DNA from 4 places in the Mameliella sp. LZ-28 genome. Region 4 is predicted to be linked to each of the others. Evidence: riboswitches for the same ligand, from Rfam matches in the RefSeq annotation. Region 4 holds a riboswitch; each other region holds the start of a gene.
What was found. Region 4 has a riboswitch for cobalamin ahead of G9Q80_RS07290 ((2Fe-2S) ferredoxin domain-containing protein). Riboswitches for the same ligand answer to the same signal wherever they lie in the genome.
Positions count from the first base shown of each region.

Region 1: it holds a riboswitch for cobalamin, as region 4 does, so the genes downstream of both, G9Q80_RS05315 (DUF4198 domain-containing protein) here and G9Q80_RS07290 ((2Fe-2S) ferredoxin domain-containing protein) in region 4, are expected to answer to the same signal.
Region 2: it holds a riboswitch for cobalamin, as region 4 does, so the genes downstream of both, G9Q80_RS10840 (hypothetical protein) here and G9Q80_RS07290 ((2Fe-2S) ferredoxin domain-containing protein) in region 4, are expected to answer to the same signal.
Region 3: it holds a riboswitch for cobalamin, as region 4 does, so the genes downstream of both, G9Q80_RS05220 (DUF1636 family protein) here and G9Q80_RS07290 ((2Fe-2S) ferredoxin domain-containing protein) in region 4, are expected to answer to the same signal.

Region 1 is NZ_JAANYX010000008.1:38,260-45,765, forward strand. Features, by position in the region: gene G9Q80_RS05305 (NikL family nickel/cobalt ECF transporter subunit) at 1-414, opposite strand, end outside; gene cbiM (cobalt transporter CbiM) at 411-1,028, opposite strand; gene G9Q80_RS05315 (DUF4198 domain-containing protein) at 1,035-1,832, opposite strand; cobalamin riboswitch at 1,961-2,163, opposite strand; gene G9Q80_RS05320 (D-lyxose/D-mannose family sugar isomerase) at 2,296-2,985, shown strand; gene G9Q80_RS05325 (aldo/keto reductase) at 3,051-4,055, shown strand; gene G9Q80_RS05330 (fumarylacetoacetate hydrolase family protein) at 4,088-4,783, shown strand; gene G9Q80_RS05335 (acyltransferase family protein) at 5,056-6,117, shown strand; gene G9Q80_RS05340 (PACE efflux transporter) at 6,065-6,490, opposite strand; gene hemN (oxygen-independent coproporphyrinogen III oxidase) at 6,650-7,506, opposite strand, start outside.
Region 2 is NZ_JAANYX010000012.1:48,678-56,183, forward strand. Features, by position in the region: gene G9Q80_RS10830 (PIG-L family deacetylase) at 1-1,555, opposite strand, end outside; gene G9Q80_RS10835 (mechanosensitive ion channel family protein) at 1,920-4,238, shown strand; gene G9Q80_RS10840 (hypothetical protein) at 4,259-4,561, opposite strand; cobalamin riboswitch at 4,678-4,881, opposite strand; partial or broken gene G9Q80_RS28575 (helix-turn-helix domain-containing protein) at 5,004-5,096, shown strand; gene G9Q80_RS28160 (LysR substrate-binding domain-containing protein) at 5,272-5,766, shown strand; gene G9Q80_RS10850 (hydantoinase/oxoprolinase family protein) at 5,837-7,506, shown strand, end outside.
Region 3 is NZ_JAANYX010000008.1:15,030-22,535, reverse strand. Features, by position in the region: gene cobN (cobaltochelatase subunit CobN) at 1-139, opposite strand, end outside; gene cobW (cobalamin biosynthesis protein CobW) at 174-1,229, opposite strand; gene G9Q80_RS05220 (DUF1636 family protein) at 1,226-1,645, opposite strand; cobalamin riboswitch at 1,680-1,871, opposite strand; gene cobO (cob(I)yrinic acid a,c-diamide adenosyltransferase) at 1,963-2,571, shown strand; gene G9Q80_RS05210 (DUF1289 domain-containing protein) at 2,576-3,463, shown strand; gene G9Q80_RS05205 (HAD family hydrolase) at 3,460-4,068, shown strand; gene G9Q80_RS05200 (cobyric acid synthase) at 4,065-5,510, shown strand; gene G9Q80_RS05195 (threonine-phosphate decarboxylase) at 5,517-6,494, opposite strand; gene cbiB (adenosylcobinamide-phosphate synthase CbiB) at 6,503-7,438, opposite strand; gene G9Q80_RS05185 (propanediol utilization protein) at 7,435-7,506, opposite strand, start outside.
Region 4 is NZ_JAANYX010000011.1:148,150-155,655, reverse strand. Features, by position in the region: gene G9Q80_RS07315 (LysR substrate-binding domain-containing protein) at 1-623, shown strand, start outside; gene G9Q80_RS07310 (molybdopterin-dependent oxidoreductase) at 771-3,020, shown strand; gene G9Q80_RS07305 (ABC transporter ATP-binding protein) at 3,091-3,855, opposite strand; gene G9Q80_RS07300 (FecCD family ABC transporter permease) at 3,845-4,852, opposite strand; gene G9Q80_RS07295 (ABC transporter substrate-binding protein) at 4,853-5,785, opposite strand; gene G9Q80_RS07290 ((2Fe-2S) ferredoxin domain-containing protein) at 5,772-6,491, opposite strand; cobalamin riboswitch at 6,583-6,794, opposite strand; gene G9Q80_RS07285 (benzoate/H(+) symporter BenE family transporter) at 7,003-7,506, shown strand, end outside.

The DNA.
Region 1 (7,506 bases), on a different contig from region 4:
GGCAATCTCGGCCCGGTCGGCATCCGACAGCGCCACGCCGGGGGCGGCGGGCGCCGTCGTGGGGGCGGGCGCTGCGGGTTCGGGCGCGGCGACACCCAGGATGCGGGCGACCTCTTCGGCGGGCATGGTGACATTGGCCAGGTGCCCGGCGCCGAGGTCCGAGCGGAAGGTATGGGCGACGGGTTCGGTCGGCGTGTAGATGAAAAACCCGTCGGCGTCGGTCACGGTCTCGCCCAGCAGCGTGCCGTCGGGGCCATAGACCTCGACCGGCTGGTCGGTGGCCATGTCGCCGTTGGAAAAGCCGATTTCGCCCTCGATGGCGCTGCCGGAGGGGAAGACGGCGGCGATCACCTTGTGAGCCAGTGCCGGGACGGGCAGGGCCAGCAGGCAGAGGACAAGCGCCAGCCGGATCATGCCTCGGCCTCCTTCATCGACAGGAAAAGGTCCGGTTTGACTTTGCGCGCCAGCAGGACCGCAAAGCCGGTCAACAGGCCCTCGATGACCATGATCGGCAGGTGGGCGACAAAGACAAGGTGCGCGACGGCGAGGAATTCGTCGCCCGAGAACATCAGCGAGAGGGCGACGAAGAGCGTCGTCAGGGCGGTGGCGCAGGCGCCGCCGATGCCGCCCCAGATCGCCGCCCCGACAGGACCGCCGCGCAGGATCAGCGGGCGGAAGACCAGCCCGACGAGGACCGCCGCAAGGGCGATATTGACGGTGTTCACCCCCAGCACGGTCAGCCCGCCAAAGCCGAAAAAGACCGCCTGCAGCACCAGTCCGACGAAAAGCGCCGGGAAGGCGGCCCAGCCGAGGATCAACCCGGCCAGACCGTTGAGGATGAGATGCACCGACGACGGACCCACGGGCACATGGATCAGCGAGGTCACGAAGAAACTGGCCGAAAGCACCCCGGCCGCCGGGATACGGTCCAGCGGCAGGGCGCGCAGGCCAAGGGCGATGCCCCCTGCCGCCGCCACCGCGCCGCCGATGACGACCGGGTTCGAGAGGGCTCCGTCGACGATGTGCATCTTGGGTTACTCCAGTTCCCAGGCGCGGATCCAGAGGACCGCGTCCTGGCTCAGCTCCTTGCCCTCATGTTCGGTCACCGGACCGGCGCCAAGGGCGGCAAAGCCCCAGTACCCGGCCTTGGGGATGCCGAAGGTGAAATAGCCGTTGGCGTCCGAGATCGCCACGACGGCCCCTCCGGGCGGCGGGCTGGCCACGGGGGCGGTGGCCGAGGATCCGTCCATGTCCGGTTCGGCCGCCATGTACTCGATCTCGATTTCCGCGCCGGCAACGGGTTCACCATTGGCCAGCACCTGCCCGGTGAAGGTGGACCCGGCGATGATGTTGTAGGGCTTGTTCAGGGGCAGGATCTCTGTGGGCAGGCCCACGGGCGCCATCCAGTCGGTCGGCAGCGTGTTGCGGTTCAGCACGGACTTGGTGAACTGCTGGATGTACTTGTCCTCGGATTCCTCGAAATAGGGCTGGGGCACCGTCACCAGCACATAGTCGCCAGACCGTTTCACCGGGACCGAACCGAGGAAGGCGGCAGCGGAATTGCTGGCGCCGGTAAAGGTGATCGGCTGCAGCGTGTCCATCAGGTCGGTCTTTTCGCCGCGATGAATGACATAGAACTCCTGCGGGCGCTCCAGGTCCATGACATGGCCGTTTTCGAAGGGGTGCCAGAACACCAGCTTGACCGGCACGTCACCGGGACGGTCGATCAGCGCGTCGGTGGTGTATTCCAGCAGGAAATGCGCGGGTGCCGCCGTGGGCAACGCCAGGAGCGCGCCAACAAGGGCCTGTTTTCCGAGGGTAAAAAAAGTCACTGATATCGTCCTTGTCCAGTCTGCGCCATCCCCGGCGCAATGCGGTGGAGACGTGGGACAAGGCGGCCGGGGTCCGAACAGGACACAGGCCAGACGCTCACCCCGACGTCCGGTGGAGCCGTGGCCATCTGGGCCGCGGGTGTCCGGCAGGTCTCCTGACTCGCGGGTCGTTGCCTGGGCCTGCCTTCCCGGATTGCTCCAGTGGCGTCTTGGCCCGGCTCTCCGCTTACAGTTGCGGGGGCAGTTGCCGGATTGGCGCGGATGCGCCGCACGGCATTCCCTCTTTCCCCCGGAAAGTCGCCTTTCCGGGACCGGTCACGGTTCTGTGTGTGACAGGTTCGCCAATGCGGGGCAATGGTCAAAGTGACATGCGCGGTCCCTCGTTCGGGTAGTTGGTTGACGGAACCGAGTCGGTGGCGGATAGCTGTCACAAAGCCGCTATCGCTAACGGGAGGACTGGGGCATGAAACGGTCACGCATCAACGCCATCATGACGGAGGCGGACGAGATGATCCGCCGCCACGGGTTCACCCTGCCGCCCTTTGCGCAATGGTCGCCAGAGGCCTTCGTGGCGCAGGCGGGCGCGGCGCGGCATGTCATCGACTCTCGTTGTGGTTGGGACATCACCGACTATGGCGCCGGGCGCTATGACGAGATGGGGCTGTTCCTGTTCACCCTGCGCAACGGGCTGCTGTCGGACCTGACCTCGGGGCGGGGGATGTGCTACGCGGAAAAGCTGCTGATCTCGAAACAGGACCAGCTTTCGCCGATGCACACCCATGTCATCAAGGCCGAGGACATCATCAACCGGGGCGGCGCGACACTGGTGGTGGAGCTGTACGGATCTGACGACCAGGGCGATTTCGCCGAGGATCGCGGCGGCACCGTGATGTGCGACGGGATCGTGCACGACTATGTGGCGGGCGAAAAGCTGCAACTGGCGCCGGGCGAAAGCGTGACCCTGCGGCCCGGCGACTGGCACGCCTTCTGGGGCGAGGGCGGCGACGTGCTGATCGGCGAGGTCAGCACCGTGAACGACGACGAGACCGACAACATCTTTCGTGAACCGATCGGGCGCTTTTCCGACATCGAGGAGGACGAGGCGCCGCTGCACCTGCTGGTCAGCGACTACAAGGCCTGGCTGGGGGCCTGAGGCCGGGACTTGCCAATGCGGGAGGCGGGCGCCACTCTGCGCCCGTCGGCAAGAGGGGGCAGGACATGCTGAGACGGGCACTAGGACAGGGCGGGCCGGAGGTATCGGCGCTGGGCATCGGGGCGATGTCCTTTGCGGGCTTTTACGGCGCGGTGAGCGAGGACGAGAGCCACGCGGTGCTGGATGCGGCGCTGGACGCCGGGGTCGATCACATCGACACCTCGAACGTCTATGGCATGGGCAAATCCGAAGAGATCATCGGCAGCTTCCTGAAACGCTACGCGGGCAAGGGCGGCACCCCGTTCCGCATCGCCACCAAGGCCGGGATCACCCGCGACCCGGACACGGGCGCGCGCATTTTCGACAATACCGCTGCCCATCTTGAGGCGGAGCTGGACAAGAGCCTGCAACGGCTGGGGCTGGAGCAGGTCGACCTGTTCTACGTCCACCGCCGCGATCCCCGGATCGAGATCGAGGAGGTGACGGAGTCGCTGGCGGCGCTGATCCGCAAGGGCAAGATCGCCTCTTTCGGCTATTCCGAGATTGCTCCCACCAGCCTGCGCCGTGCCGCTGCCGTGCATCCGGTGGCCGCCGTGCAATCGGAGTATTCGCTGCAGACGCGCCTGCCCGAGATGGGCCTGTTACAGGCCTGCGAAGAGCTGGGCGCCGCGCTGGTCGCCTTTTCGCCGGTGGGGCGGGCGCTCTTGTCCGATACGCCGCCGACGCCGGAACGGGTGGCGGCGGCGGGGTTCCTCAAGGTCAATCCGCGCTTCATCGGCGGCAACCTGGAACGCAACATCGCCGCCAGCCAAGGCTTGCGCGACCTGGCCGCAGAGGCGGGTTATGCCACGGCGACGCTGGCCATCGCCTGGGTGTTGTCGCAGGGCCGGACGGTGCACGCGATCCCCGGCACCCGCAGCCCGGGGCACCTGCACGAACTGGTGCGCGGGGCCTCGATGATGCTGGGCGACGACCTCAAGGCCGAGATCGAGCGCCGCCTGCCGCTGGGCTGGGCGCATGGGTCGCGCTATTCGGCAGAGCAGTGGATCGGCCCGGAATCCTATGGTTGAGCCCGGCCTTCCCAAACACGAGGACAGTTGACATGGAATACGTTTTCCCGCCCGCACCGCAGGCCGGTGCCGCCGTCGCAGGCAGCGCGGCGCGTTTCCCGGTGCGCCGGATCTTTTGCGTCGGGCGCAACTATGCCGCCCATGTGCGCGAGATGGGCAAGGACCCGGACCGCGATCCGCCGTTCTTCTTCACCAAGCACGCGGGCGCATTGGTCGACAGCGGCGCGACCGTGCCCTATCCGCCCGAGACCGGCGATTTCCACCACGAGGCGGAACTGGTGGTGGCCATCGGCACGGGCGGGCGCGACATCGCCGAGGCGGACGCGCTGTCCCATGTCTGGGGCTATGCCGTGGGCAACGACCTGACCCGGCGCGACCTGCAGGCCGAGGCCAAGAAACAGGGGCGGCCCTGGGACTGGGCCAAGGATTTCGATGCCTCCGCCGTGGTCGGCCCGGTGCATCCGGTGGCCTCGGTCGGCCATCCGGACAAGGGGGCGATCCGGCTGACCGTCAACGGCGAGACGCGCCAGGACGGCGACCTGGCCGAGATGATCTGGACCGTGCCCGAGGTGATCTCGATCCTGTCGCACTCGATGAAACTGGCCCCCGGCGACCTGATCATGACCGGGACGCCCGCGGGCGTGGGCGCGCTGGCGCCCGGGGACATCTGCGTGGTCGAAATCGCGGGGCTGGGCCGGATCGAAACGTTGATCGGCCCGCGCGGCTGAGGCGGCGCCCGGTTTCCGGGCCATCCGGGTGACGCAACGACACCCTGCGTCAAAAAACTTGCCAGCCCGGATATTCGGGCGCACGCTCGTCGGAATTTTCCGTGTCCGGATTTTCTGATGAGTGTTTCTGTTCGCGCCCCCCTGGGGCGCCCGCACGCCCGACCCGCAAGGACCTCAAGACCTGAAATCGCAACGGGCCGCGCCACGGCAAGGCCCAAACGAGGCGCCAAGTAATGCCGCCCCCCGCCGTTGGCAGGGGGAGGTCCGGCGTCGTGTCCGACACCGGGCGATACCGCAATTTCGACACGCTGCGCCTGTGGGCGGCGGTGGCCGTGGTGCTGTCGCACAGTTTCCTGATCGCCACCGGGACCGAGGACGGAGACCTGTTCAAAGTGCTGACCGGCGAGGTCGCAGGCTTCTACGCGGTGCAGGTGTTCTTTGTGCTCAGCGGTTTCCTGGTCACGCGCAGCCGGTTCGCCTGTGACAGCTCGTGGGATTATGCGCGCAGGCGTTTCCTGCGGGTCTACCCGGCCTACGCGGTCAGCGTGTTGCTTGTCTTTCTCCTGGTGCCGTTCCTGATTGACGGGGCCGGCGCGCATCTGGCGGATGAGCGAACCTGGCGGAACCTGCTGAGGACGCTGGCCGCGGATTCCACCCGGGCGAAAGTGCCGGAGTTCACCTATTACGACGCCCCGGTGGGGGAGAGCCTCAACCCGGTCTACTGGACCATCGAGGCCGAGGTGCTGCTGTACCTGCTGGTCGGTCTGCTGTATGCGCTGCGGCTGCTGACGCTGCCGGGCTGCCTGTTTTTCCTGGTGCTGGCCATCTGGGTGCGGCTGTTTGCGCCTTTCGCCGACGACCTGCACCGCTGGGCCTTGCAGTACGGTGCGCCCGGGTTCTTTTCCGGGGCTGTGATGTGGTTCGTCTTTCGCCACCACAGGCCACGGGCGTGGATCGCCGCTCTGCTGGCGGTGGTGACGCTGGCGGGGATCTTCCTGTCGGATGCCACCCGTGTCCTGTTCCCGGTCTTCGCGGCCTATCCGCTTCTCTGGCTGGGCAGTCGCGGGGCGCCGGATCTTGGAAACTGGACGCGCGCGGGTGACCTGTCCTACGGCATCTACCTGTTCGGCTGGCCGGTCCAGCAGGTGATCCGTTCGATCACCGGGCCGATGGAGGGCTGGAGTTTCTTCCTCCTTTGTCTCGGCCCGGTCCTGCTGGCGGGCTGGCTGTCCTGGCACCTGATCGAACGTCCCGCCCTGCGGCTGAAGGCAGGTGCGGGCGTCAGGCCTCCTGGCCGTCGGGCAGGGGAAACAGCAGGTCGTAGGCCCAGTTGAACGCGAAGGCATAGACCAGGAAGAAGGCGGCAAAGGACAGGTCCATCACCAGCGCCTGCCAAAGCGAGATGTCCAGATACCAGGCCAGGAAGGGCATGAGCAGCGCCAGCAGCCCGGCCTCGAACAGCACCGCGTGCAGCAGCCGCAGGCGCAGAGTCTTGGCCGTGGTGCCGCGCCGGTGGTGCAGCACCCGGTCGAACCCGGAATTGTAGAGAATGTTCCACAGCGTCGCGATCGCGGACCCGACAAGACTGACCGCGCCGGTGTCATGGGCGGGCATGTGAAAGGCGATCATGCCAAGGGGGACGATCAGGCCAAGAGCAAGGATTTCAAAGCAAAGCGCGTGGCGCAGACGGTCAAGCGGGCGGCGCATGGCAACCTCCTGGAAATTGCCGGGCCGTCCCGGGACTGTTCCATCGCTGGAGGTCGTCCTCTGCCGTCTAGATGGGACAGTCTGACTTGGGGTTCAAGCCTGCGGTCAGACGTTTTTCCTGCCCCCGGCGGCCCTGTCGCGGGCCGTCGGGGGCCGGTGTCAGGAGGCCTGGCTGTAACGCGCGCCGTCGGGCGTGTAGCCGTCGAACAGGCGCGCCACCATCCGCGTCAGGGCGCGGCCCTCGGGGGGGATGGCCAGGGTGTCGTCGCCAAGCGTGACGAGGTCGCCGAAGCGTTCGGCGGCCCGGGTCATTTCCCCCCGCAGGCCGTCGGCTTCGGGGCCGAACTCTGCCCGCAGCGCGTCCAGGTCCAGCCGGAAATCGCACATGATCATCTCGATCGCGCGGGCGCGCAGCAGGTCGTCGCCGGTCATGAGATGGCCGCGCGCGCCCGCGAGGTCCCCGGCCTCGATCCGCTGGACATAGGCGGGTGTCGCCGGGGCGTTCTGGACAAAGCCCGTCGGCAGGCGCGAGATCGAAGAGGCGCCAAGCCCGATCAGCGTGGCACAGCGGTCGTCGACATAGCCCTGGAAGTTGCGGCGGAGGTGCCCGGTGCGGGCGGCCAGGGCCAGCCCGTCGTCGGGGCGGGCGAAATGGTCGATGCCGATGCTGTCGAACCCGGCCTCGGCAAAGCGGCGCGCGGCCAGTTCCGCCAGCTGGTAGCGTTCCACCTCATGCGGCAGCGTGGCCTCGTCGATCAGTTTCTGCCGCTTGGACATCCAGGGGACATGGGCATAGCCGAACAGCGCGATGCGGTCCGGTGCCAGTTCCAGCACCTTGGCCACGGTGTCGTTTAGCCGCGCCGCGTCCTGGTGCGGCAGGCCATAGACGAGGTCGGCGTTCAGTGAGCGGATGCCCGCCGCGCGCAGATCCTCGACGCAGGCGCGGGTCACGTCGAAGGGCTGCAGCCGCCCGATGGCCTCTTGCACGACCGGGTCGAAATCCTGGATGCCGATGC
Region 2 (7,506 bases), on a different contig from region 4:
AACTGTCCCACTTGGAGGCATTCGGCAGCATCAGCTGCTCATAGAAACCGCCCGCGCCAAAGGGGTCGTCTCCGCCTGGCACCGGATCGGGCGTCGGGTCCGGCGTGGGCTCCGGGTGGGGATCTTCCGGCGGCGCGCCCTGCCATCTGCCGGCGTAGCTGTCCAGGAACTGCGCATAGAACCCGCCCGGGGAAAAGGCATCTCCGGCAGGGGGCTGCTCGGGTTCCGGGTCCTCCGGGGCCGGGTCCTCTGGCGTTGGATCTTCGGGTTCCGGATCCTCCGGTTGCGGCTCTTCCGGCTCTGGCTCTGGCTCTGGCTCTGGCAGGGGGCCGTCCACCCGCTCTCCATCCACCAGGCTGTATTGCTCGGAAACATACTCGCGCAGGACCCAGTCGGTGTAGGGTTCGCGCAGGTCGCCGTTCTCGTCGGTCACCGCCGGATCGAAAGCCGCGTAGGTCTCGAAGACAGATGTGACCAGAGCGGTTTCGTCCGGGGTCAGGTTCTCTTCCCCGGCCCAGCTTTCGTATCCGGTGTAAAGCGTGACGCCGACATTCTGGCCGTAAAGCTCCAGCGCCGCCTCGGCAAATTCGGTTGTGTGAACGTGGTCGCTGTGCTCGATCTCGCTGGAGTCATCCTGCAACATCACCTCTTGCGGGGCGTGCCGTGTCATGATCGCGCCCAGGACCTGGGTCAGCTCGCCAGAAGTGTAGGTCACCGCGCCATCGACGGTCGTTACCTCGTCCAGCACACCCTCGGCCAGCAGTTCGAGACTTCCAAAGCCATAAGGCTCGGTGCCCGCGCCATCGATTCCGTCAGGCGTGCGCAGGAAGTAGAGCCGCACCTGAGGCGCATCCGCCAGGTAGCTGCTCTGCACCTCCCAGGCCTCGCCACCGATGTCGAGGGTCACGGTCTCATCCACCCAGGCCTCCGGGTCAGAGCCCGCCATCTGCGCATAGGCGGCCTTGGCCCCGGCCTCGCGCGCCTCCCAATAGTCGGCGTCCTGTCCGGCATCCCCCGCAGTGACGTAGACCGTGGTCATGGGATCCCCCGCGGCGATGGTCTCGGCGATGGTGGGATTCATGAACAAGAGATCGTCGTCGGTATGCGCGACAATCGCCATGTCGCCCCCCGGGTCTGCCGGGCTGAGCGGCTCGACCGTCAAGTCGATCACGGTGGGATCAAACTCGGTCGCCGGGCCGGTCAGGTCATAGACCGGAAGTCCGACCGGCACCTCGGCCTGCATCTGCGCCACGGGCTGGTCGTCCTTGAGGATCGACATCACGCCGGCATCGTCGATCTGGGCCGAATAGGTGGCCGTTTCCCCGGCCACCAACGCATCCTCGGCCACCAGGCGATAGGTCTCGTCTCCCTGGATGAAATCAAAGTAGAGATCGGCGCTGGCCCCCAGCTGGCCAAAGACCAGTTGCGGCGCCTCTCCCTGTGCGCCCAAGGCCACCAGGGGCTTTGACGTGCCGCCGCCAAGCGTGTCGAATTGCAGCGCCACGTCGATACGCAGCGGGCCAGTGAACAATCCGTTCAAGGTCGGCAAAGCCATTCGCCCAAGATCCCTGTTCTGCTGCAGGCCCTTTCGTGCCGGGGGCCTGCCGTTCCAGTCCGGGCGCGGGGTGCGCCCGAATCTGGCCAAGAAAATGCCACACTCTTACCCGGCGGCACCTTACACATACCACCATTGCGCGAGTCCGGATTTGCGATCCAGTCCCGGAAACACTCTGTTCCGGGTTCGCAGACGAAACAAAGCCCTTTCCTTGCGCAGACTTGTGCCAACATTGCCCCAAAGGCGCGCAACGCCGTGACCCTTCTGCCACGCAGACGGCAACAAGGACCGGCCCACCGCCCCGAATCGCAACGAGGCCCGCGCAAGCGCCTATGCTGTCGCGACCCAAAGACGGATCCGACGGATGCCCCTGCCCCTTCGCCGTATCGCCGCCCTTTCGATGCTGCTGGTCTTTTGCCTGATGCTGCCCCGCGCGCTGGCAGCTCAACCGGAGGGGCATACCGGCTGGCCCGGCGACTGGCAGACGTTCTGGTCCTCCGGAGAGGCCTTTCTGATACTGCAACAACGCGGCGACGCGGTCAGCGGCACCTACCAGCCCGGCGACGGCTCGGTCACCGGCACAACGCGCGACGGCGTCCTGCGCGGCACATGGTCCGAGGGTGGGGAAAGCGGCGACTTCATCTTTGTGCTGTCGGCGGACGGGCAGAGCTTTGCCGGGCGTTTCGGGTCAGGCGACTGGTGGAACGGGCATCGCGCCGCGATCGCCCAGCAACAACGCCCCACCTGGTTCAGCGGCGCCACTCCGCAGGCCACGCTGCGCAGCATCCTCGCCGCGGGCAATGACGCCATCTACCACGGGCGCGAAGGCCAGGTGCGCTGGATCGAACCCCTGCTGACCTACGATGGCCCGGAGGGGGACTCGTCGGACCGGGAACGACGGCGGCGCGCGCTCTGGCACATTCTCGATATCTCGACCTTCCGGCTTTGGGATGCACCGGTCCCGCGTGCCGGGGCAGAACCTGGCGAGACGCTGGCCTTCGAGATCAGCCCGGCAGGCACAAGCGCCGACCACAGCCTGCGGTTCCGCCTGGGCGCCGAGGGACTGTGGCAGCTGGTCGTCCCGCCCGCCGTGATCCTGCAGGCAGATCTGGAACGACTGATTGATGCCCGGGGGCACGACACGCTTGAGGCGCTCGAACGGGCGCGGGCCGGCAGTCCGCGCATGGTGATGATGGACTTCCTCCTGGGCGCCAAGGACTGGGACGGCGCGGGCGATACCCGCGCACTGCGGGCGCTGAACCTTGATCACGTCCCGCGTCAGTTGCGCCGGATCGAGGGCGCGCTGATGGCCGATTACCTGCGCCAGAGCATCGACCGGATCGGCTTTATCTACTGGCAGGAGATTCCCGACGATCCCAACCGCCCCCTGCCCTATGTCTATTATCGCCATCCGGTCGGCGACATCACCATCGCACCAACGGACATCCTCGACGGCGAGGGGCGCCCCATGGAGCGGCGCTGGCGTTTCTCGCGCGAGACGATGGCAGAGCTGCCAGACATCTACGCGGCCCTCGAAAAGATGCCCCTTGCTCCCGGCCTGACCACGCCGCCGCCCCTGTCACAGTTCTTTGCCACGCGGCAGGCGGTCCTTGCGCGTGCCGGCTGGCTGCAGGCCGAGGCCTGGGGACTGGAGACCTGGCAATGGCTGGGGGTCCTGACGTACCTGGGTGTCATGGCGCTGGTGCTGATGGCGGGATGGGCCGTCGCGCGCCGACTGGCAGGGCAGGATTCCTGGCAGGGACGCCTTGTAGGACAGTTGGCCGGCCCGGTCGGATTGATGGCCGCCGCCCTTCTGTTCCTTGACGCCAGCGAGCGGTTGGGCCTGACGTTGCGGGCTTTCGGCGCGGTGTCGGGCTTGTCCGCGATGCTGCTGATCCTGGCCAGCGCCGCGCTGGCCTACCGTGTCGTCTCGCTGATCTTTGGCGCGCTTATGGCCAAGGCGACCCAGACCCGTGCCTACACGGACGAAATCGTGCTGTCGCTGGCCCAGGGGCTGATGAAACTGTTGATCGTCGTCGGGGCGGTGATCGGCTGCGCCGATGTTGCCGGCCTGCCGTACGAGGGGGTCCTGACCGGTCTGGGGATCGGTGGCGTGGCCCTGGCCTTTGCCGCACGCGAAACCGTGTCCAACATCATAGGCGGCGCGATCCTTCTGTCGGACCGCCCCTTCCGCAAGGGCGACCTGGTCGAGGCAGCCAACACGCTGGCCGTGATCGAGACGGTGGGCCTGCGGTCGACGCGCCTGCGCAAGCTGGACGACACCCTGATGATCGTGCCCAACGCCCAGCTTTCGGACCAGGTGATATCCAACTGGGGCAGCCGGCGGAGGCGTCGCGTGCTGATGAAGATCGGCCTCACCTACGAAACCCCGCGTGCGCAACTGGAACAGTTCGTGGCGCGGCTGATGGAGATCTACCGCGATCAGCCGGAGGCCGAGACAGACAATGTGACCATCGGCATCAAGTCGCTTGGCCCCCACAGCATCGACATCGAGCTATGGGGGCACTTTCGCGTCTTCAGCTACGAGGCGCAGATCGCCGCGCAACAGGCGCTGATCCTCGACATCCTGTCCCTGGCCGAAGAGTTGGGCGTCAGCTTTGCCTATCCGACGCAGACCGTGCACCTGGCCGCGGACAATGGCGGGGTCCCGACCACGGCATAGACTGCGGCCAAAGGCTCCGGTCAGATCGACAACCGCCGTTTCCGGGCGCCTCCGCGCCTTTGCGGCTGTGGCAAGGGTAGATCCAGCGGCACCGCTGGACGGCGGATGGATTGGTGCAGCAGGTCGCAGAACACCGCCACCGCCGGATCCGTGCCGGCAAAGGGCTGGGCCCGCATCCAGGCACGCACAGCTTCTTCCTCGTAGCTTGCGCAGCCCGGCAGGCTGCCAAGCCATTGCATGTAGCCCATGCTTGCCAGTTCCCGGGCCCGTTCCGGTGTTTCGGCCCGTGTCTGTAAAAGGGTCAGCACCCGTTCGATCGTCATCGCGCCCTCCGCGCAAAGCTGGGGCGGGGATCATGGATCGGCGGCAGGACGGGCGGCAGGTTGCCATTCGTCTTTCGCGTCTCCGGGGCACCCCGCCCGGGTTGAGTGGCTTGGGCGCAGGGCGCCCGGCGATGGCAGGTCTCCTGACTTGCGGGTCAAGGCGCAGTCCCGAACCTTCCCGGGCCGTGCGGCCCAGTGGTCACTTCGGGATGGCTCGCCGCTTACAGTTGCGGGGGCAGTCGCGGATTTGGGGCATGGCCCCGCACCGCGTTCCCTTTTCAGACCGCGCGGACGCGGTCACCATCACAGGCCAAAGTGGCGCAGCATCTTGCCGCGGTCAAGCGGTTCGCGCCCCGGACCATCGCTTGTGCCAGAGCGTCGCAGGCGACAGACTGCGGGCGTGGGCCAGATCACCGTCAAACAACTCGAAGCCTTCGTGCAGGTGGCCGACCTGGCCAGTTTCCACCGCGCGGCGGAACGGCTGAACACCACGCAGCCCAATATCTCGACCCGGATTTCGGCGCTTGAATCGCTGCTGCGGCTGCGCCTTTTCAACCGCGATGCCGGGTCGCTCCGGCTGACGCCGACGGGGCGCAAGATACTGCCCCGCGCCCGGGCCGTGCTGACCGCGATGGACGGCTTCCTGGCCGCAGCCGGAGAGGATCATCTGTTCGAGGGCGTGCTGCGCCTCGGCGTGACAGAGATGATCTGTGCACAGCTGGCTGGGTCCATTCCTGCGCGTCCTCAAGGACCGGTTTCCGGCCATCGACGTGGAACTGACCGTGGACCTCTCGGCCAGCCTTTCGCCGTCGCTGTTCAGCCGGGGGCTGGACCTGACGCTGCAAAGCGGGCCGTTCGGACGGCAGATCTCGGGCGGCGTGGACCTCGGCGAGTTTCCGCAGGTCTGGGTCGCGGCGCCGGGGCTGGGCTTGCAGGGTCGCGCGTTGAGCCTGCGCGACATCGCGCGGCACCCGGTGCTGACCCATGCGCACGGCACCCTGCCCATCGAGCAGTTGCGCGACCATATCGCGACCAGGCGGCTGGTGCCACTGCGTTACCTCTGGGTGCCGGACCCACTGCGATTTCGCGCACGCTACGACGCCGGTCTGGCGCCCTCCTATGTCATGCGCGCGGCGGAACTGGCGCAAGAGGTGGCCCGGGCGCATCTGGAGGCGGCCGAGGATCAGGAAAAGCGATCCTCTTGATCCGATCAAATAATTGGATTGCATTGCGGTGGCTCGCTAGGTTTCCCGGTATCGCTGACAGGAGCCTTTCATGCCCGAACCACAGTATCGCCTTGGCGTCGACATCGGCGGCACCTTCACCGACGTGGTGCTGGAAGGACCGGATGGGCTGACCTCGACCAAGGTGCTGACCACCTACGCCGCTCCGGAAGAGGCCATTGTCGAGGGGCTGCACCGGGTCTGTGACCTGGCGGGCGTGGGGCCCGGGCGGATTTCCCAGGTGATCCACGGCACGACTTTGGCCACCAATGCCCTGATCGAGCGGCGCGGCGCGAAAACCGCGTTGGTCACGACCGAGGGCTTTCGCGACGTGATCGAGATGCGCACCGAAAGCCGGTTCGAGCAATACGACCTGAACCTCGTGCTGCCCGAGCCTCTCCTGCCCCGCAACCGGCGATACACGCTGCGCGAACGCATGGACGCGGATGGCGGCGTGCTGATCCCGCTGGACCGGGCCGAGGTCGAGGCCCTGGCCGACAGGCTGCGCGCGGGGGGCTATGACAGCGTGGCCGTTGGCCTGTTGCACGCCTATGCCAACGACGCGCATGAGCGCATGGTGGCCGAGGTGCTGGCCGAAGCTTTGCCGGGTGTGGATGTCTCGCTGTCCTCCGAAGTCTCGCCGCAGATGCGCGAATACGAGCGATTCAACACCACAATCGCCAATGCCTATATCCGCCCGCTGATGGCGTCCTACCTTGGTCGCCTGAAGGATCGCCTGGCACATGAGGGCGCGGCGTGCCCGGTCTTCCTGATGCATTCGGGCGGCGGCATCCTCTCGCTGGAAATGGCGACGAAATTCCCGGTGCGGCTGGTCGAAAGCGGCCCCGCCGGGGGCGCGATCTTTGCGGCCGAGATTGCCGCGCGGCACGGGCTGGACCGGGTGCTGAGCTTCGACATGGGCGGGACGACGGCCAAGATCTGCCTGATCCGCGACATGGCACCCAAGACGGCGCGGGTTTTCGAGGTGGCGCGCAGTTACCGGTTCAAGAAGGGGTCCGGGATGCCAATCTCGATCCCGGTGATCGACATGGTCGAAATCGGCGCCGGCGGCGGGTCGCTGGCCTCGGTGGATGCGATGAACCAGATCCGCGTCGGCCCGGAAAGCGCCGGGTCCGAACCCGGCCCGGCCTGTTACGGGCGCGACGGGACGCGGCCCGCCGTGACCGATGCGGACCTTGTCCTGGGCAAGCTGGACCCTGCGAATTTCGCCGGGGGGTCCATCACGCTGCACCCGGACCGCGCAGAGGCGGCGCTACAGACAGAGATCGGCGAAACGCTGGAGATGGACGCGCTGGAGGCCGCCTATGGGCTGGCTGAGGTGGTGGACGAGAACATGGCCAATGCCGCCCGCGTGCACGCGGTGGAAAACGGCGAGGACCTGAGCCGCTACACGATGATCGCCTTTGGCGGCGCGGCCCCGCTGCATGCTGCGCGGCTGTGTGAGAAACTGGGCGTGGCGCGCTGCCTCGTGCCGCAAGGCGCCGGTGTTGGATCTGCCATCGGCTTCCTGCGCGCGCCTTTCAGCTTCGAGGCGAACCGCTCGGTCTTTACCCGGATGCGCGACTTCGATGCCGCGACGGTCAAAGCGCTGTTTGCGGAACTGCGCGAGGAGGCGGAAAGCTTCGTGCGCACCTGCGATGCCACGGCGCCCATCGAGGCCGAGGCCAAGGTCTTCATGCGCTATGCCGGTCAGGGTTGGGA
Region 3 (7,506 bases), on a different contig from region 4:
CCCGTTCCCATCCCGCAGCAAAGGCGCCGAGGTCGGAATCCGAGAAGGACAGCACCACGAGGTCCGCCGGGCTTTGCGCCAGGTCGGTCGGGGTCTCGCTCTCTTCGAGTCCGTGGCTTTCGCGAAAGATGACGTGCATGGCACCGCTCCGGCGCGGCGGGGAGACCCCCGCCCTACTCTGCCGCCTCCGTGGCCACGCCCAGCACGGCACGGATCGCCTCGGGGTGGATGTCGTCATGTTCGGCGATCACGACAAGCCGACCCTGGCGGGCCTCGTCCGCTTTCCAGGGACGGTCGTACTGGTGCCGCACCCGTGCGCCCACCGCCTGCACCAGCAGGCGCATCGGCTTGCCGGCAACGCTGGCATAGCCCTTGACCCGCAGGATGTTCTGGCTCTTGGCCAGGTCCTCGATCCGCGCCACCAGGTCGGCGGGGGCGGACACCTCGGGAATGTCCACGACAATGGATTCGAAATCGTCGTGCTCGTGGTCATCGTGGTCGTCGTGGTGGCTGGGACGGGCGTCCATGTCGTCTTCTGCCGCCGCTTCCAGCCCCAGGATCACGCGCGGGTCGACGGCGCCCTCGGCCACCTCGATCACCGGCAGCGGACGCGGCGCCTCGGCGGCGATGATCTCCTTGGCCTTGGCCACGCCCTCGGGACCCGCCAGATCCGGCTTGGTCAGCAGGATGATGTCGGCGCAGGAAATCTGGTCCTCGAAGACCTCCGACAGCGGCGTCTCGTGATCCAGCGAATCGTCCGCCAGCCGCTGCGCATCCACCTTTGCCACGTCTGGCGCGAACCGCCCCGAGGCCACCGCCTCGGCATCGGCCAGGGCGATCACGCCATCTACGGTGATCTTCGACCGGATGTCCGGCCAGTCAAAAGCCTTGAGCAGTGGTTTCGGCAGCGCCAGGCCCGAGGTCTCGATCAGGATATGCTCCGGGCGCGGGTCCAGCGCCATCAGCGCCTCGATGGTCGGGATGAAATCATCGGCCACGGTGCAGCAGATGCAGCCGTTGGCGAGTTCCATGATATTTTCCGCCGGACAATCGGGGATGGCACAGCCCTTGAGGATCTCGCCATCGACGCCCACGTCGCCGAATTCATTGACCACCACGGCCAGCCGCTTGCCGCCCGGGTTCTGCATCAGGTGGGTGATCAGCGTCGTCTTGCCCGAGCCCAGAAAGCCGGTGATGACGGTGACGGGAAGCTTGGCGAGATCGGTCATGTCTTGTCCTTTTCCGGCGCTTTGGCCTGTTCGGGCGGGATGCGCGCGATGCAATTGCGTTTGAAATGTTCGGGCCGCGCGCGCCAGGGGATCACCCCGTCGCGGGCCGCATGATACAGCGCCACGCCCTCGGCCAGCAGGTCCGGATGCGACGCTTCGTGAAGGTTTCCGTAGACGTAGGTCCAGCGTTCCGCCCCGCCGCGCATGGCGACGGAACAGCCGTAGTCGCAGTTCTGCAGGCATTCCACCGGCGTCAGCGTGACCCCCTCGGGCATCTCGCGCGCCGCCAGCGCATCGTGCAGGCGCTGGCCCGGGCGTTGACCGCCCTCTGGCACCTCTTCGCCACGCCGACACTTGACGCAGACCAGCAGTTCGACCGGCGCATGGCCCGCCCCCTGTTGCGTATCGTGATCCATTCCCGACCTCCTCCGGGGCACCCCGCCCGGGATTAAAGTTGCACCTGGGATGGCAGGTCTCCTGGCTCGCGGGTCGCGGCACCCCCGCGCCTTCCCGGCCGGTCTGGCCAGTGGCACGTTGCGAGGGCGCTCACCGCTTACAGTTGCGGGGGCAGCCGCGGGGTTTCACCGCGTTCCCTGTTGTCCTCCCCGGGTGCTCCGGGGAACCATCGTGTGGGCGGTGGTGCGACAGACGGGCGGACATGTCAATCGCGAAGCACGTTGACGGGGCGCGACACGGATGCAATTCCTGCCTGAATCGATCAACGGAGCGCGCAATGGACGAGATCACAACCCGCCACAACGAAAAGATGCGCCGCATCAAGGCCGCCCGCGACGAGATGATGAAGACCAAGACCGAGGAAAAAGGTCTGATCATGGTCCACACCGGCAAGGGCAAGGGCAAGAGTTCGGCCGGGTTCGGGATGATCATGCGCTGCATCGCGCATGGCATGCCCTGCGCGGTGGTCCAGTTCATCAAGGGCAACTGGGACACCGGCGAAAAGACCTTTCTCCGTGAACGCTTTGCCGATGAATGCCGGTTCTTCGTGTCCGGTGAGGGGTTTACCTGGGAAACCCAGGACCGCGAGCGAGACATTGCCGCTGCGCAGAACGGCTGGAAGATCGCCAAGGAGCAGATCCTCGACCCCGAGATCCAGTTCGTCCTGTTGGACGAGATCAACATCGCCCTGCGCTATGATTACATCGACATCGACGAGGTGGTCGAGTTCCTGCTGCACCAGAAACCGGCCATGACCCATGTCTGCCTGACAGGCCGCAACGCCAAGCCAGAGTTGATCGAGGCCGCCGACTTGGTGACAGAGATGGAGCTGCTCAAACATCCCTTCCGCGACGGCGTGAAGGCGCAGAAAGGCGTGGAGTTCTAGACCAATGAGCCGCATGACCCGCCTGCCCCCGGCCAGCCCCTGCGTGGCCCGCTGCGTGATCGACGAGGCATCGCAGCTGTGCACGGGATGCGCCCGCAGCCTGGACGAGATCGCCTGCTGGGGCAGCGCCTCGGACGACTTTCGCGCCGGCGTCTGGGCCGCCTTGCCCGCCCGCGCCGCGAACATGGGACTGAAGACGCGCCGCCTGTCCTGGCAGGGGGATACGCTGTTGACGGAAACGGCGCGGCGCATCGGCGAGGAAGGCGCGAGCCTCGTGGCGGGCATCTGGGGCGCCTCGGGCGAGCTGTCGCGCCTGCCGGGAACCGAATGTACGGGGCAGATCGGCGACGGCGTGCTGATCCTGCGGTTGGAAAATGCCGCGCTGCGGCTGGAGGCCGCGCGCTATCTCACCGCCTTCGAGATCGACCGCCCGGAGGCGCCGACGCTGATCGCCCTTGCTGTGCCCCTGGGCCGCGCCCTGCGCGATCCGGCCCGATCCTTGACCGCGCTGGGCCCGGACTCTGACGCGCTCTTGCCGCGCGACGCAGGCGGACTGCGCTTTGATCTTGGGCTGGGCAGCCGCGCCGCACGGTTCACCGTGCGGTGCGACAAGGCGCTTGCCACTCGGCTGGCCCGGAGCCAAGGCACGGCCTGGCCGGATCACCTGTCGCGCAGCGGCCTCGCCCTGCGAGACGCGGCCCCGGTTCGCGTAATCGAAACGCCCTGCCTGCGGCTGGAAATCGATGCCGAGATCCCGCCGCCAGATGGTGAATCTCCGGAAGGGCCGCACACGCACCTCTTGCCGGATCACGTCGCGCAGGGGCTGGAAACGCCGCCAACCGTGCCCTTGCCCGCGGGCTATGTCGCAACTGCCCTGATCTACCCGCAATGACGGCTGAGCTTGTCGTCTGGGACTTCGACGGCGTGTTGAACGCCGAACCGCCGGGCGACCCCTTCGGTTGGGTGGCAGACCTCGACCGCACCCTGGGCCTGTCACCGCGCGCCTTTCGCGCCTTCCTGAACCAGCCCGGACAGGCGGCACGGGTGTTGCGCGGCGCGCTGCCGCTGGAACGGGCGCTGGCCGACTGGCTGGCGACGCAGGACACGGATGTCCGCGCCGAAACCCTGCTGGACCATTGGTTGCGGGCCGAGGACCGCCCCGATACGCAGGTGATCGACTGGCTGGCACGCAGTCCCGGACGTGCCGTGATCGGTACCAACAACCCGGCACCACGGGCGGATTACATCATGGATGTCATGGGCTTGTCGGCACATGTTGAGGCGATCTTCGCCTCCGGCCCGATGGGCGTGGCCAAGCCCGATCCGGGGTTCTTCGGCCAGATCGAACGCTGGTCGGGGCTGATGCCGCAAGACCTGCTTCTGATCGACGATAACCGCCAGAACCTGGCCTCCGCCGCCCGACGCGGCTGGCAGACCTTTCATTTCGACGCGCGCAACCGCAATGACCTGCCAAAGCGGCTGGGGATCGCGCCATGAGCCGCGCGGTAATGATCCAGGGCACCGGGTCCAACGTGGGCAAGTCCATGTTGGTGGCGGGCCTCTGCCGTGCGGCGCGGCGGCGCGGGCTGTCCGTGGCACCGTTCAAACCTCAGAACATGTCGAACAATGCCGCCGTGACCTCTGACGGCGGAGAAATCGGACGGGCGCAGGCGCTTCAGGCGCTGGCCTGCGGCCTTCCGCTGCACACCGACATGAACCCGGTGCTGCTGAAACCGGAAACGGATGTGGGGGCCCAGGTCGTCGTGCAGGGCAAGCGCCTGACCACCGCCAAGGCCCGCGACTACGCGAAGTTGAAACCGCAACTTCTTGGTTCCGTTATCGAAAGCTTCAATCGCCTCAGGTCCGCGCATGACCTGGTGATCGTCGAGGGTGCGGGCAGCCCGGCAGAGGTGAACCTGCGCAAGGGCGACATCGCCAACATGGGCTTTGCCGAGGCCGCAGGCGTGCCGGTCATCCTCGCCGGAGACATTGACCGGGGCGGTGTGATCGCCCAGATCGTTGGGACCCAGGCAATCCTGCCGACCGATGACGCCAACCGCATTTCCGGTTTTCTTATCAATAAGTTTCGCGGCGATCCTCGTCTTTTTGACGAGGGTTACAAGCTGATCGAAGAGCGCACGGGCTGGCGCGGCTATGGCGTTGCCCCCTGGTTCCCCGAGGCCTGGCGCCTGCCGGCAGAGGATGCATTGGACATCCGTACTCAAACCCGTGCCGAAGGCTTGCATGTGGTGTGCCTCTGCCTCTCGCGCATGGCCAATTTCGACGATCTCGACCCGCTCGCCCAGGAACCGGACGTGCGCCTGACCATGCTCCGGCGCGGCGAGGCGATCCCTGGCGACGCCGACCTCGTGATCCTGCCCGGCAGCAAGTCCACCCGCGGCGACCTTGCCTTTCTTCGTGAACAAGGCTGGGACGTGGACCTGATGGCGCATCACCGCCGTGGCGGTCGCGTGCTGGGGATCTGTGGCGGCTATCAGATGCTTGGCCGGGTGGTCGATGACCCGCAGGGCATCGAGGGGCCGGCGGGCCGCGATCCCGGCCTTGGCCTGCTGGAGATCGACACCGTCATGACCGCTGACAAGAGCCTGACAGAGGTCAACGCCCGCCATGCGGCCACGGGCACCACGTTCCACGGCTACGAAATCCACATCGGTCGCAGCGACGGCCCGGACCGCGCCCGCCCTTTCGCTTTTGTCGGGGACAATCCCGAAGGTGCGATCAGCGCCGATGGCCGGGTCATGGGCAGCTACCTGCACGGCATGTTCCGCGATGACGGGTTCCGCGCGGCATGGCTGACCGGGTTCGGGGTCGCGGCCAGCGCCTCGTATGATGCGACGGTTGAACAGACGCTGGAGGCGCTCGCCGATCACCTGGAGGCACATCTGGACGTCGAGGGAATTCTTGCCGCCGCGCGCTGAGCGCCGTCAGCCCTGTAGCACCCCCTCCAGACGTGCCCAATCGGGTTCGGACCCCGGCAGGCCCAACCGCAGCCAGCCCGCCGAGTAGGGGAAGACGCGGGTCCAGATCCGCGCCTCGGCCAACCGCTCCTGCGCGGCCAGGGCATCGCCCGTCTCATAGGTTCGGAACAAGACCGTGCCCCCCACCGCGGACCAGCCCGCCGCCTCGGCCAGCGCATCCATGCGCACCGCGTCACGCGACAGCCGCGCGATCGTCTGCACTTGCCAGTCCGTATCCGCCAGCGCAGTGCATCCGGTTGCGATTGCCGGCCCGTTGACCGCCCAGGGACCGGCCAGCCGTCGCATTTCGCCCACCAACGCGGACGGGCCAAGCGCAAAGCCCAACCGCAGACCGGCCAGCCCGTAGAACTTGCCGAAGGATCGCAGGACGAGGATCAGGACACCCTCGGGCAAACTGTCGAGAAAAGGGATAATCGAATATTCCGGCGCCGGGTCGGCAAAGCTTTCGTCGACCACGAGAAGGCCCACGTCCCGCGCCAGGTCGATCAGCTCTTCCGGCGTCCAGAACCGCCCATCCGGGTTGTTCGGGTTGACCACGACCCCAAGCCGCGCGCCCTTCAGGCCATCCGCATCCCCGGCCTGGGTCACGGTCCAGCCCTGCGCCGTCAGCGCTCCTGCGTGTTCGTTGTAGGTGGGACCGACGACGCGGGCCTCGCCCCCGATGCCCAGACGCGGCACCAGCTGGATCGCGGCCTGCGCACCGGCGAGCGCGACGCATTCGGTGTCCTCTTCGGCCCGGTAGGTTGTCCGCGCCACAGTCTCCAAGGCGGCGAGCTCTACCCGCGTGGGCAAGGCTGCCCATGCCCGGGCCGGCAGCTCTGGCAACGGATAGGGCACGGCATTGATCCCCGTCGACAGGTCCAGCCAGTCGCCATCGCCAAAGCGGGCCTTGGCCCGGTCCAGATCGCCGCCGTGATCGCGCATCTTTTCCCCTAGAATATCGCCAGCCCGATAAGGACCGCGCCGCAGAGAAACATCGCCCGGACATAAAGCGCAAGGCCCCGGGAGATGTCACGCGCCTCCGGATCGGCGGCACCTTCATTGACCCAGGGTTCCTGGGCAACGCGGTCACCGTAGACGCGCGGCCCGGACAGACGCACGCCCAGCCCACCCGCCAAGGCGGCCTCGGGCCAGCCCGCATTGGGCGAGCGGTGGCGCGCGGCGTCTTGAGACACAACTCGAAGAGACCTCCAAAACCCATTGGCAGCCAATGCAAAAACAAGCGAGGTCAAACGCGCCGGAACAAGGTTCACCAGGTCGTCCAGCCGTGCGGCCACCTTTCCGAAATGCTCGTATCGGTCGTTGCGATGGCCGATCATGGAATCCATCGTGTTGATCGCCTTGTAGGCCACGATACCTGGCAGTCCCGCCACCACGCCCCAGAACAGAGGCGCGACGATGCCGTCCGACGTGTTCTCGGCCAGGCTTTCCAGGGCCGCGCGGCTGATCCCGGCATCGTCAAGCGCACTGGGGTCACGGCCCACGATCATCGACAGGGCATGGCGCGCGGCGGGCAGATCCCCGGCCAAAAGCGGATCGCGGACGGCAGCGACGTGATCGTACATCGAGCGCACCGCGATCAGCGGCCAGGCCAATACGCCCAGCACCAGGACCGCCGCCCAGCCCTTGCCCAGCACAACCGTCACCAGAACGGCAGGACAGACAGAGACCAGCAGGACCAACATCACTGTCAGCACGCCCGTGGCAAGCTGCCGCTGTGCACCCCCCTTGTTCAACCGCGCCTCAAGCGCCGAGATCAGCGAGCCGATCCAGACCACCGGGTGTGACAGCCGCCGGAACAGCGCCGAGGGCCAGCCCAGTGCCACGTCCAGCAGCAAGCCGATCAGCATGACCTGTGCAAAGATCATTCCGGCTCTCCCGTCATGAAGCGAAAGACCCCGGCATAGCCCGCCGCCCGCATCTGTGCCTCGGCCCC
Region 4 (7,506 bases):
TGTCCAGTTCGGTTGGCGTCGCGCAATTCGCGCTTAGCCGCATCCTGCCGCGTTTCCTTGACGAGAACCCGCGTGTCGTCCTGCGGCTACAGGCCTCGAACGACTTTGCGGACATGATCGGCGATGGCATCGACCTGGCCATTCGGGGACATGTCAGGTTGCTGCCGGACTCCGGGTTGATCCAACGGCGCATCGCGGACGTCCCCTGGCACCTGTTCGGCTCCCCGGGCCTTGCGCAGCAGATCGGAGACGGGGCATCGCCGACGGACCTCGAAGGCCAGCCCGGTCTGGCGCTTGGCTGGCGGCCCGGGGGCAGCAGCTGGTCGCTACAGGGGCCTGGCGGCAGCAGTGCCTCTGTTCCCTTCGCGGCGCGGATGCGCAGCGATGACATGGTCAGCCTGAAGGAGGCCGCCGCGGCGGGGCTGGGGGTGGTGGCCCTGCCCGCCTATGTCTGCGCCGAGGATGTCGCGGCGGGTCGGTTGTGCCGTCTCTTGCCGGACTGGGTCGCCGGACTGCCCGAGATTAGCCTGCTGATGCACGAACGCCGGGGCAACCCGCCTCAGGTCGACGCCCTCGCCGACTTTCTGCGCCGCGAATTGCCGGCGGTCATGGAGGATAGGTAACCCTTTTGCGCCCGCCGGTCTCGCCAAAGGCATTCGGGAGCGGGTACAGGCGGCCCCGTGAATGTGGCAGGATGCCGGGAATCTTCGCCCGTATCAGTCTGTACTTTCCGGGCGGTCGAGGACCCGGCACCAATATGGAGAAGGCAAATGGCCGACAAAACCGCGCCATCGACAAAGGTAACCTCCAGCCATTGGGGTGCCTTCGAGGTCGACGTGGAAGGCGACCGGATCGTTGCGACCCGGCCGTTCTCCCAGGATCCGCATCCCTCGCGGATCCCCGACAGCCTCCCGGCCGCGGTCCATCACAAGACCCGCGTCGCCCGCCCCTCGATCCGGCGTGGCTGGCTGGAGGCGCGGGAACGCGGTGGACGGGGCGCGCAGGAGTTTGTCGAACTCCCCTGGGATGAAGCGCTGGACATCGCGGCAGCAGAGATCGACCGCGTCCGCCACCAACACGGAAACGAGTCGATTTTCGGTGGCTCCTACGGTTGGGGATCGGCCGGACGCTTTCACCACGCCCAAAGCCAGGTGCACAGGTTCCTGAATTGCATCGGCGGGTATGTCGCCTCCTTTGGCAGCTACTCGACCGGATGTGCGCAATCCATCATGCCGCATGTGCTGGGCGTGAATTTCCTGCAGTTGCTCTACGAGCATCAGGACGGATGGCAGACGATCCACGACAACACCGAGACCCTGGTGATGTTCGGCGGGATCAACCCGAAGAATTCGCAAGTCAGCATGGGCGGCATCACCGAGCACGAGACCGCCGGCTGGTTCGATCGGTTGGCGACCAGAGGCACGCGCTGCATCAACATAGGACCGCAACGCACCGATGCGCCCGAAGGCTGCGAATGGCTGCCCGTCCGGCCCGGATCGGACACCGCGCTGATGCTGGCGCTGGCCCATGTGCTCGAGGAAGAGGGGCTTGTCGATCGTGCCTTCCTGGCCAGCCATACGGTCGGTTTCGAACGGTTCCGGCCCTACCTGGTGGGCGATACGGACGGTGTGCCCAAGACCCCGGACTGGGCGGCGCCCCTGTGCGGCGTGGGCGCCGACACGATCCGCGCGCTCGCGCGGCGCATGGCCTCGACCCGGACGCTGATCACAGTGGCATGGTCGCTGCAGCGCGCCGAACATGGCGAACAGCCCTACTGGATGTCGGTTGTCCTGGCCGCAATGCTGGGCCAGATCGGCCTGCCGGGCGGTGGCGTCGGCTATGGCTACGGGGCGATTGGCGGCGTTGGCAAGTCGCTCCTTGGGCTGCGCGGCATGACCTTCCCGCAACTGTCGAACCCAGTCGAGGACACAATCCCGGTGGCGCGCATCGGCGACATGCTTCGCAATCCCGGGCGCCCCTATGATTTCAATGGGCAACGCAAGACCTATCCCGACATCCGCCTGGTCTACTGGGCGGGCGGCAATCCCTACCATCACCACCAGGATCTCAACGCCCTGCACGAGGCCTGGCAGCGGCCCGAGACAATCATCGTGAACGAACCCTGGTGGACAGCGACCGCCAAACGCGCCGACATCGTCTTTCCCGCCACCACCCCCTACGAACGCGAGGACATCGGCCGCACCAATATGGACGACTACCTGTTCCACATGCCACGGTTGATCCCGCCCGTGGGCCAGGCGCGCGACGATTACGACATATTCAGCGGGCTTGCGGACCGCTGCGGCGTGGGCCACCAGTTCACCGAAGGCCGCAGCGCCGATGACTGGATCTCAAAGCTCTATGCCGAGTACCGGGACGCGGCGGCGGATGTTGGTATCGACGTGCCCGATCTGGACGCGCTGCGAGAGCGCAACTGGATAAAGCTGCCAATCAAGGCCGAGGGCCCTAACCGCACGTTCTTTGCCCCGTTCCGCGAAGATCCCGATGCGTTCCGCCTTGGCACTCCGTCTGGCCGGATCGAGATTTTCTCGGCAACAATCGACAGTTTCATATACGACGATTGTCCCGGTCACCCGGTCTGGCTGCCGCCAACGGAATGGCTGGGCACCGCCAGCGCGGCGGCACCCCTGCACCTAGTTTCGCCCCAACCGGGGGACAAGCTTCACAGCCAGCTTGAAGCCGCGCTTGCCGATGTCGAGGGTGCCCGCCCCGAAACACTGGTCATCCATCCGGACGATGCCGCGCCGCGCGAGATCACCACGGGCGATCTGCTGCGGGTCTTCAACGCACGCGGCGCGTGCCGCGCCCGGGCGTCTGTATCAAGCGACATCAATCCGGGGGTCGTTGCCCTGCCGACAGGGGCATGGTTCGGAGACCCGGGCGGCAACATCGACCCTGACGGAAACCCCAACGTCTTGACGCTGGATGTGGGGACCTCCCGCCTTGGACAGGGTTGCAGCGCCCATTCTGCCCTGGTGCAGGTCGCGCGTCTGTCGTGATCGCGGACAAGGGCCGGTAAACGCATGATTCCGTGGACGGGCGTGCCCGCCCTCTTGTCCCGCAGGAAGGTCAGACCGGCCCGGTGACGTCCAGCGACGTGCCGCGAAACTGGGCATCCACCCTGTAGTGGGTCATGAGCATGTCGCGGCTCAACAGGGTCGCAGGCGCTCCGCTGGCCACGATCCTGCCGGACTGCATCAGGTAGACCTTGTGGCAATAGCGCATCGCAAGGGTCAGGTCATGCAGGCACATCAGCACGGTCCGCCCCCGGCGCCGGACCTCGTCCAGCAGCACCAGCTGATAGTGCAGGTCCAGGTGATTGGTCGGTTCGTCCAGCACGTAGACCTGCGGATCGCAGGCCAGGAGCTGGGCAAAGTAGCAGCGCTGCAGCTCTCCGCCGGACAGCCGCTCGGCGGATTGATCCGCCTTGTCGGTCAAGCCGACAATCCCCAGCGCCTCGTCGAGGCGCCTCCGGATTTCGCCCCGTCCCAGGCCTTTCGCCTCGAGCCCAATTTCCACGATGTCCCGGGGCGTCAATCCCGCCAGCAACCCCGCGCTTTGCACAAGGGCGCCCAGCACCTGTGCCCATTCCACGTGGCTATGGCTGTCCATCTCCCTGCCAAAGGCCTCAATCCGCCCCGAAGCTGGCCGCGTGGCCCGGTAGAGCGTGCGTAAGAGCGTTGTCTTGCCGGCGCCGTTCGGTCCCAGCAAGCCATGGATTTCCCCTTTGGGCACGCACAGGGACGCGTCCTGTACAACGCCCCTGCCCTCGACAAAGACACTCAGGTTCCGGATGCAAAGGGCGGCATCCCGGCGAACAGGGTCATGCAACATGACGGATCCCCCGCAGGATGAGGATGAAGGGCGGCGCCGCGAACAGCGCCAGCAACACCCCAAGCGGCAGTTCCTCGGGCGCCAGAAGCACCCGGCACAGCAGATCGACGGCGATCAGGACCACCGCGCCAAGGGCCATCGTCAGGGGCAGCAGAACCCGGTGCCGGGCACCGGTCAGCAGCCGCGCCATATGCGGCACGATCAGACCGACAAAGCCGACGATCCCCGCCACCGACACCGCCAGCCCGGTCAAGAGCACCGTCGCCACGAAGATCAACAGCCGGATGCGGCCGATGCGAAACCCAAGCGCCTGCGCCCGTTCCTCGCCCAGCAGGGTCGCGTCCAGCGCGTTTGCGTTGCGCAGGGCGACCGCCCCAACCACGACAAGACTCAGGCCCAGCATCGGCACCTCATGCCATTGCGTGCCCGCCGCCGTCCCCATCAGCCAGCCCATCGCGTTGCGGGTGGCGTGCGGATCACCGACATAGAGGAAAAAGGCCGTCAGCGACTGGAACATCAGCGACACGGCGACACCTGCAAGGATCACCACCAGAGGGTCGGGCATCCTGCCGCGTCTCTGCGACAGGCCAATGGTCATGAAAAAGGCCAGCGCCGCCCCGAGAAAGGCGATGAGCGGCACGCCAAGCCGGTCGGTCATGCCCGTGGGCAGCCAGATGATCGCCGCCACCGCAGCGGCCGAGGCGCCCGACGACAGCCCCATCAGGTAGGGGTCTGCCATCGGATTGCGCAGGGCCGTCTGCATCAGCGCCCCTGCCAGGGCCAGCCCGGCCCCGATCAGCCCCACCGCCAGGACGCGCGGTATGCGCCACTGCCAGACGATCAGGGACAGTCCTCGCGGGGCGGTCTCATCCCGCATCAGGATGGCAAACCGGTCGGCCCAGGAGATCTGGGCCGTGCCCCAAAGGACACCGGCCAGGGCCACGAACAGCAGCCCCCCAAGGGTCGCGACCAACAGGATCGGAAACCGGGCGGGCACTTAGTCCAATGCCTTGAGCTGCGCATTCACACGCTCGACCCCATCGGCGAAGCGCATGCCAAGCAGGGTCTCCGAGAAGGGCACGACCACGTAGCGACCGTTCCTGACCGCCGACAGCTCTGCCAGTACCGGATCGTTTTCCAGGTAGGCCCGTTTGTCCGCAGCAGTAGACCAATCCGCCTCGATCAGCAGGATCACCTCGGGATCGGCGGCGACGACGCGTTCCCACGAAAGGTCGATCCAGGTGCCATGAACCTCGGAACTGATGCTGTGCAGGCCGGCAGTACGGGCCAGCAGCGCCGGGCCGCCGCAACAGCCGATGGAATAGGGCGTATCCGTCCCGCTGTCATAGATGAACGCGGTCCGGCCACCGCCCGCCGGGTCATTCTGAACCGCGTCGATGCGCGCCCGGGTTTCGGCGATCAGCGCGTCGGCACGGTCCGCCACGCCAAAGATGTCACCGATCACCTCGATGTCGCGCAGGATCGGGGCCTGTGTCAGGGGAACGTCCTTCGGATGCGCGGCCTTGCAGGAGGCATCGGCCAGATAGGTGCCCACCCCCAGGTCATGCCACTTTTGCGCGGCACCCAGGTTGTCCTCGGAAAAGGCGGAACCGAATCCCGCGAACAGGAAGTCAGGCTCTTGCGCAAGGACGACCTCGGCGGCGGGGTATTTCTCTGCCAGCACGGGCACGCTGTCATAGGCCGCTCCCCATTGCTCGGGGATGGCGTCGTCCATGTAGGCGGTTCCGACCATCCGGTCCTGCAGGCCAAGCGCCAGCATGACCTCGGTGGCCTGCTGGTTGAGCGTGATCGCCCGGCTGGGGGGCGCGTCATAGGTAAAGGACGCGCCGCAGCTTTCGACAGTCACCGGGTCCGCTACAGCCGCTCCGGCGGCCATTGCAAGGACGAAACTGAGTTTAAACGGGTTCATGGGTGTCTCCGGTCCTGTGAATCAAAAGATGTCGGGGGATTGCGCCGGCGCCGATCGCCTTGGTGACGACCGCGCGAACATCGGCCACGTCGGTCACCCGGTACCAATGGCCTTCGGGGTAGTGCACGATCACCGGGCCGGCGTTGCAGGGAAACAGGCAACCGGTCGTCGTCACGAGGCAGTCGGCGCTGACGCCCGCCCGGCGCAGTTCGGCCTTGAGAACATCGGCCAGATGAGGCGCGTCCTTGAGGTGGCAACGCGGACCGGCACAGACCAGCAGGTGATGGCGAAACTCCGGCGGCGCATCCCAGCCCTTGCCCAACTCGCCGTCCGGCAAAGGGGCGATGCGCGATGCCGGGACCCGCGCCCGCGCGGCATTCCGCACCAAGCCGGCGTCTTCCTCTGCCGGGCGCGCAAAAAACAGCTCGGGCGCCGCTTCGCCGCGCTTGTGCAACCAGCTTGCCGCCGCCCCGGGCAGCCACCGTTCCAGGCTTTGTGAAAACGGCAAGCCGATGGGCCGCAGCTGAATCCGGCTGGCGCCCTCGGCGGCAAGGGCGTCCAGCACCCGCCAGAGGTTCTGCCCCTCGCCTTCGAGACGCAGGGCGACCGCATGGCACGGGGCTTCCTGAACCAGAGCATCGGCCAGCTTGCGGAACCGGGTGGCGCTGACGTAACTCGCTGAAATCAGGAATACATATGCGTCCATGCCCAGCCCTCGTTCAGAGGAAACAGGCAAGCGCACGGGACCGGGCCCTGTGGAACTGTCATCTTGTCCTCCTCGGGCCCGCCGCCCGATTGGTTGCGATCAATTGATGGCAGGTCTCCTGACTCGCGGATCAAAGCGCGCCGTCCCTTCCCGGATCGCAGTCGATCCAGTGGATTGACGGGTTGCTCACCGCTTACAGTTGCGGGGGCAGTCACGGAATTGAGAGAGGTCTCTCGCACCGTGTTCCCTTTTCAGCCGCTCCGGGGTTGACCCGAACGCAGCACCATCGCCGCAACTGGTGACATGGAAAACCATCACTGTCCAGAACCTTCGCCGCCCCGTCGCGGAAACCGGCCGGCAGTCATGTCCCTGCGCGCGGCAGGGTCGCCGTCGCTGTCACGGGGACGATTTTCGCGGTGAACCGCCCTGCGTTCCGAAGATGTCTGATCTGGAGGTTCGCGCCATCCTCGGTCAAGTAGGGAGCGCGAGTCAGGCAGCAGTGGACCCTTTCATGATCAAGGATTTTTCGTTTTCGGCACTCAACATGGGGGTGTTGGCCACCTTCGTCGGCTATGCGGCCTCCTTTGCGATCGTTCTGGCCGGGCTGACGGCAATGGGCGCCTCGGAGACCCAGGCCGCGACCGGCCTGTTCTTTGCGACCATCGGCATGGGGATCTGCAGTATCTGGCTGCCCATCGTCACGCGCACCCCCGCCGCGGTTGCCTGGTCGACACCCGGCGCCGCCTTTCTTGCGGCAACGGCGATGCTGGCCGGAGGGTTCGGCGAGGCGGTAGGTGCCCTGATCATCTGCGCCCTGCTGATCGTCCTGACAGGGGTCATCCCCGGCCTGGGGCGCGCCGTCGCGGCAATCCCCAAGCCGATTGCAAGCGCGCTGCTGGCCGGGGTCCTGCTGAAGCTCTGTCTTGCGCCGGCGCTTGCGCTCGGGAACCTGCCACTGCTGGTCCTGCCCATCGTCGTGGCCTGGGTCGTGGGCCTGGCCTGGAATCGCCTGGCC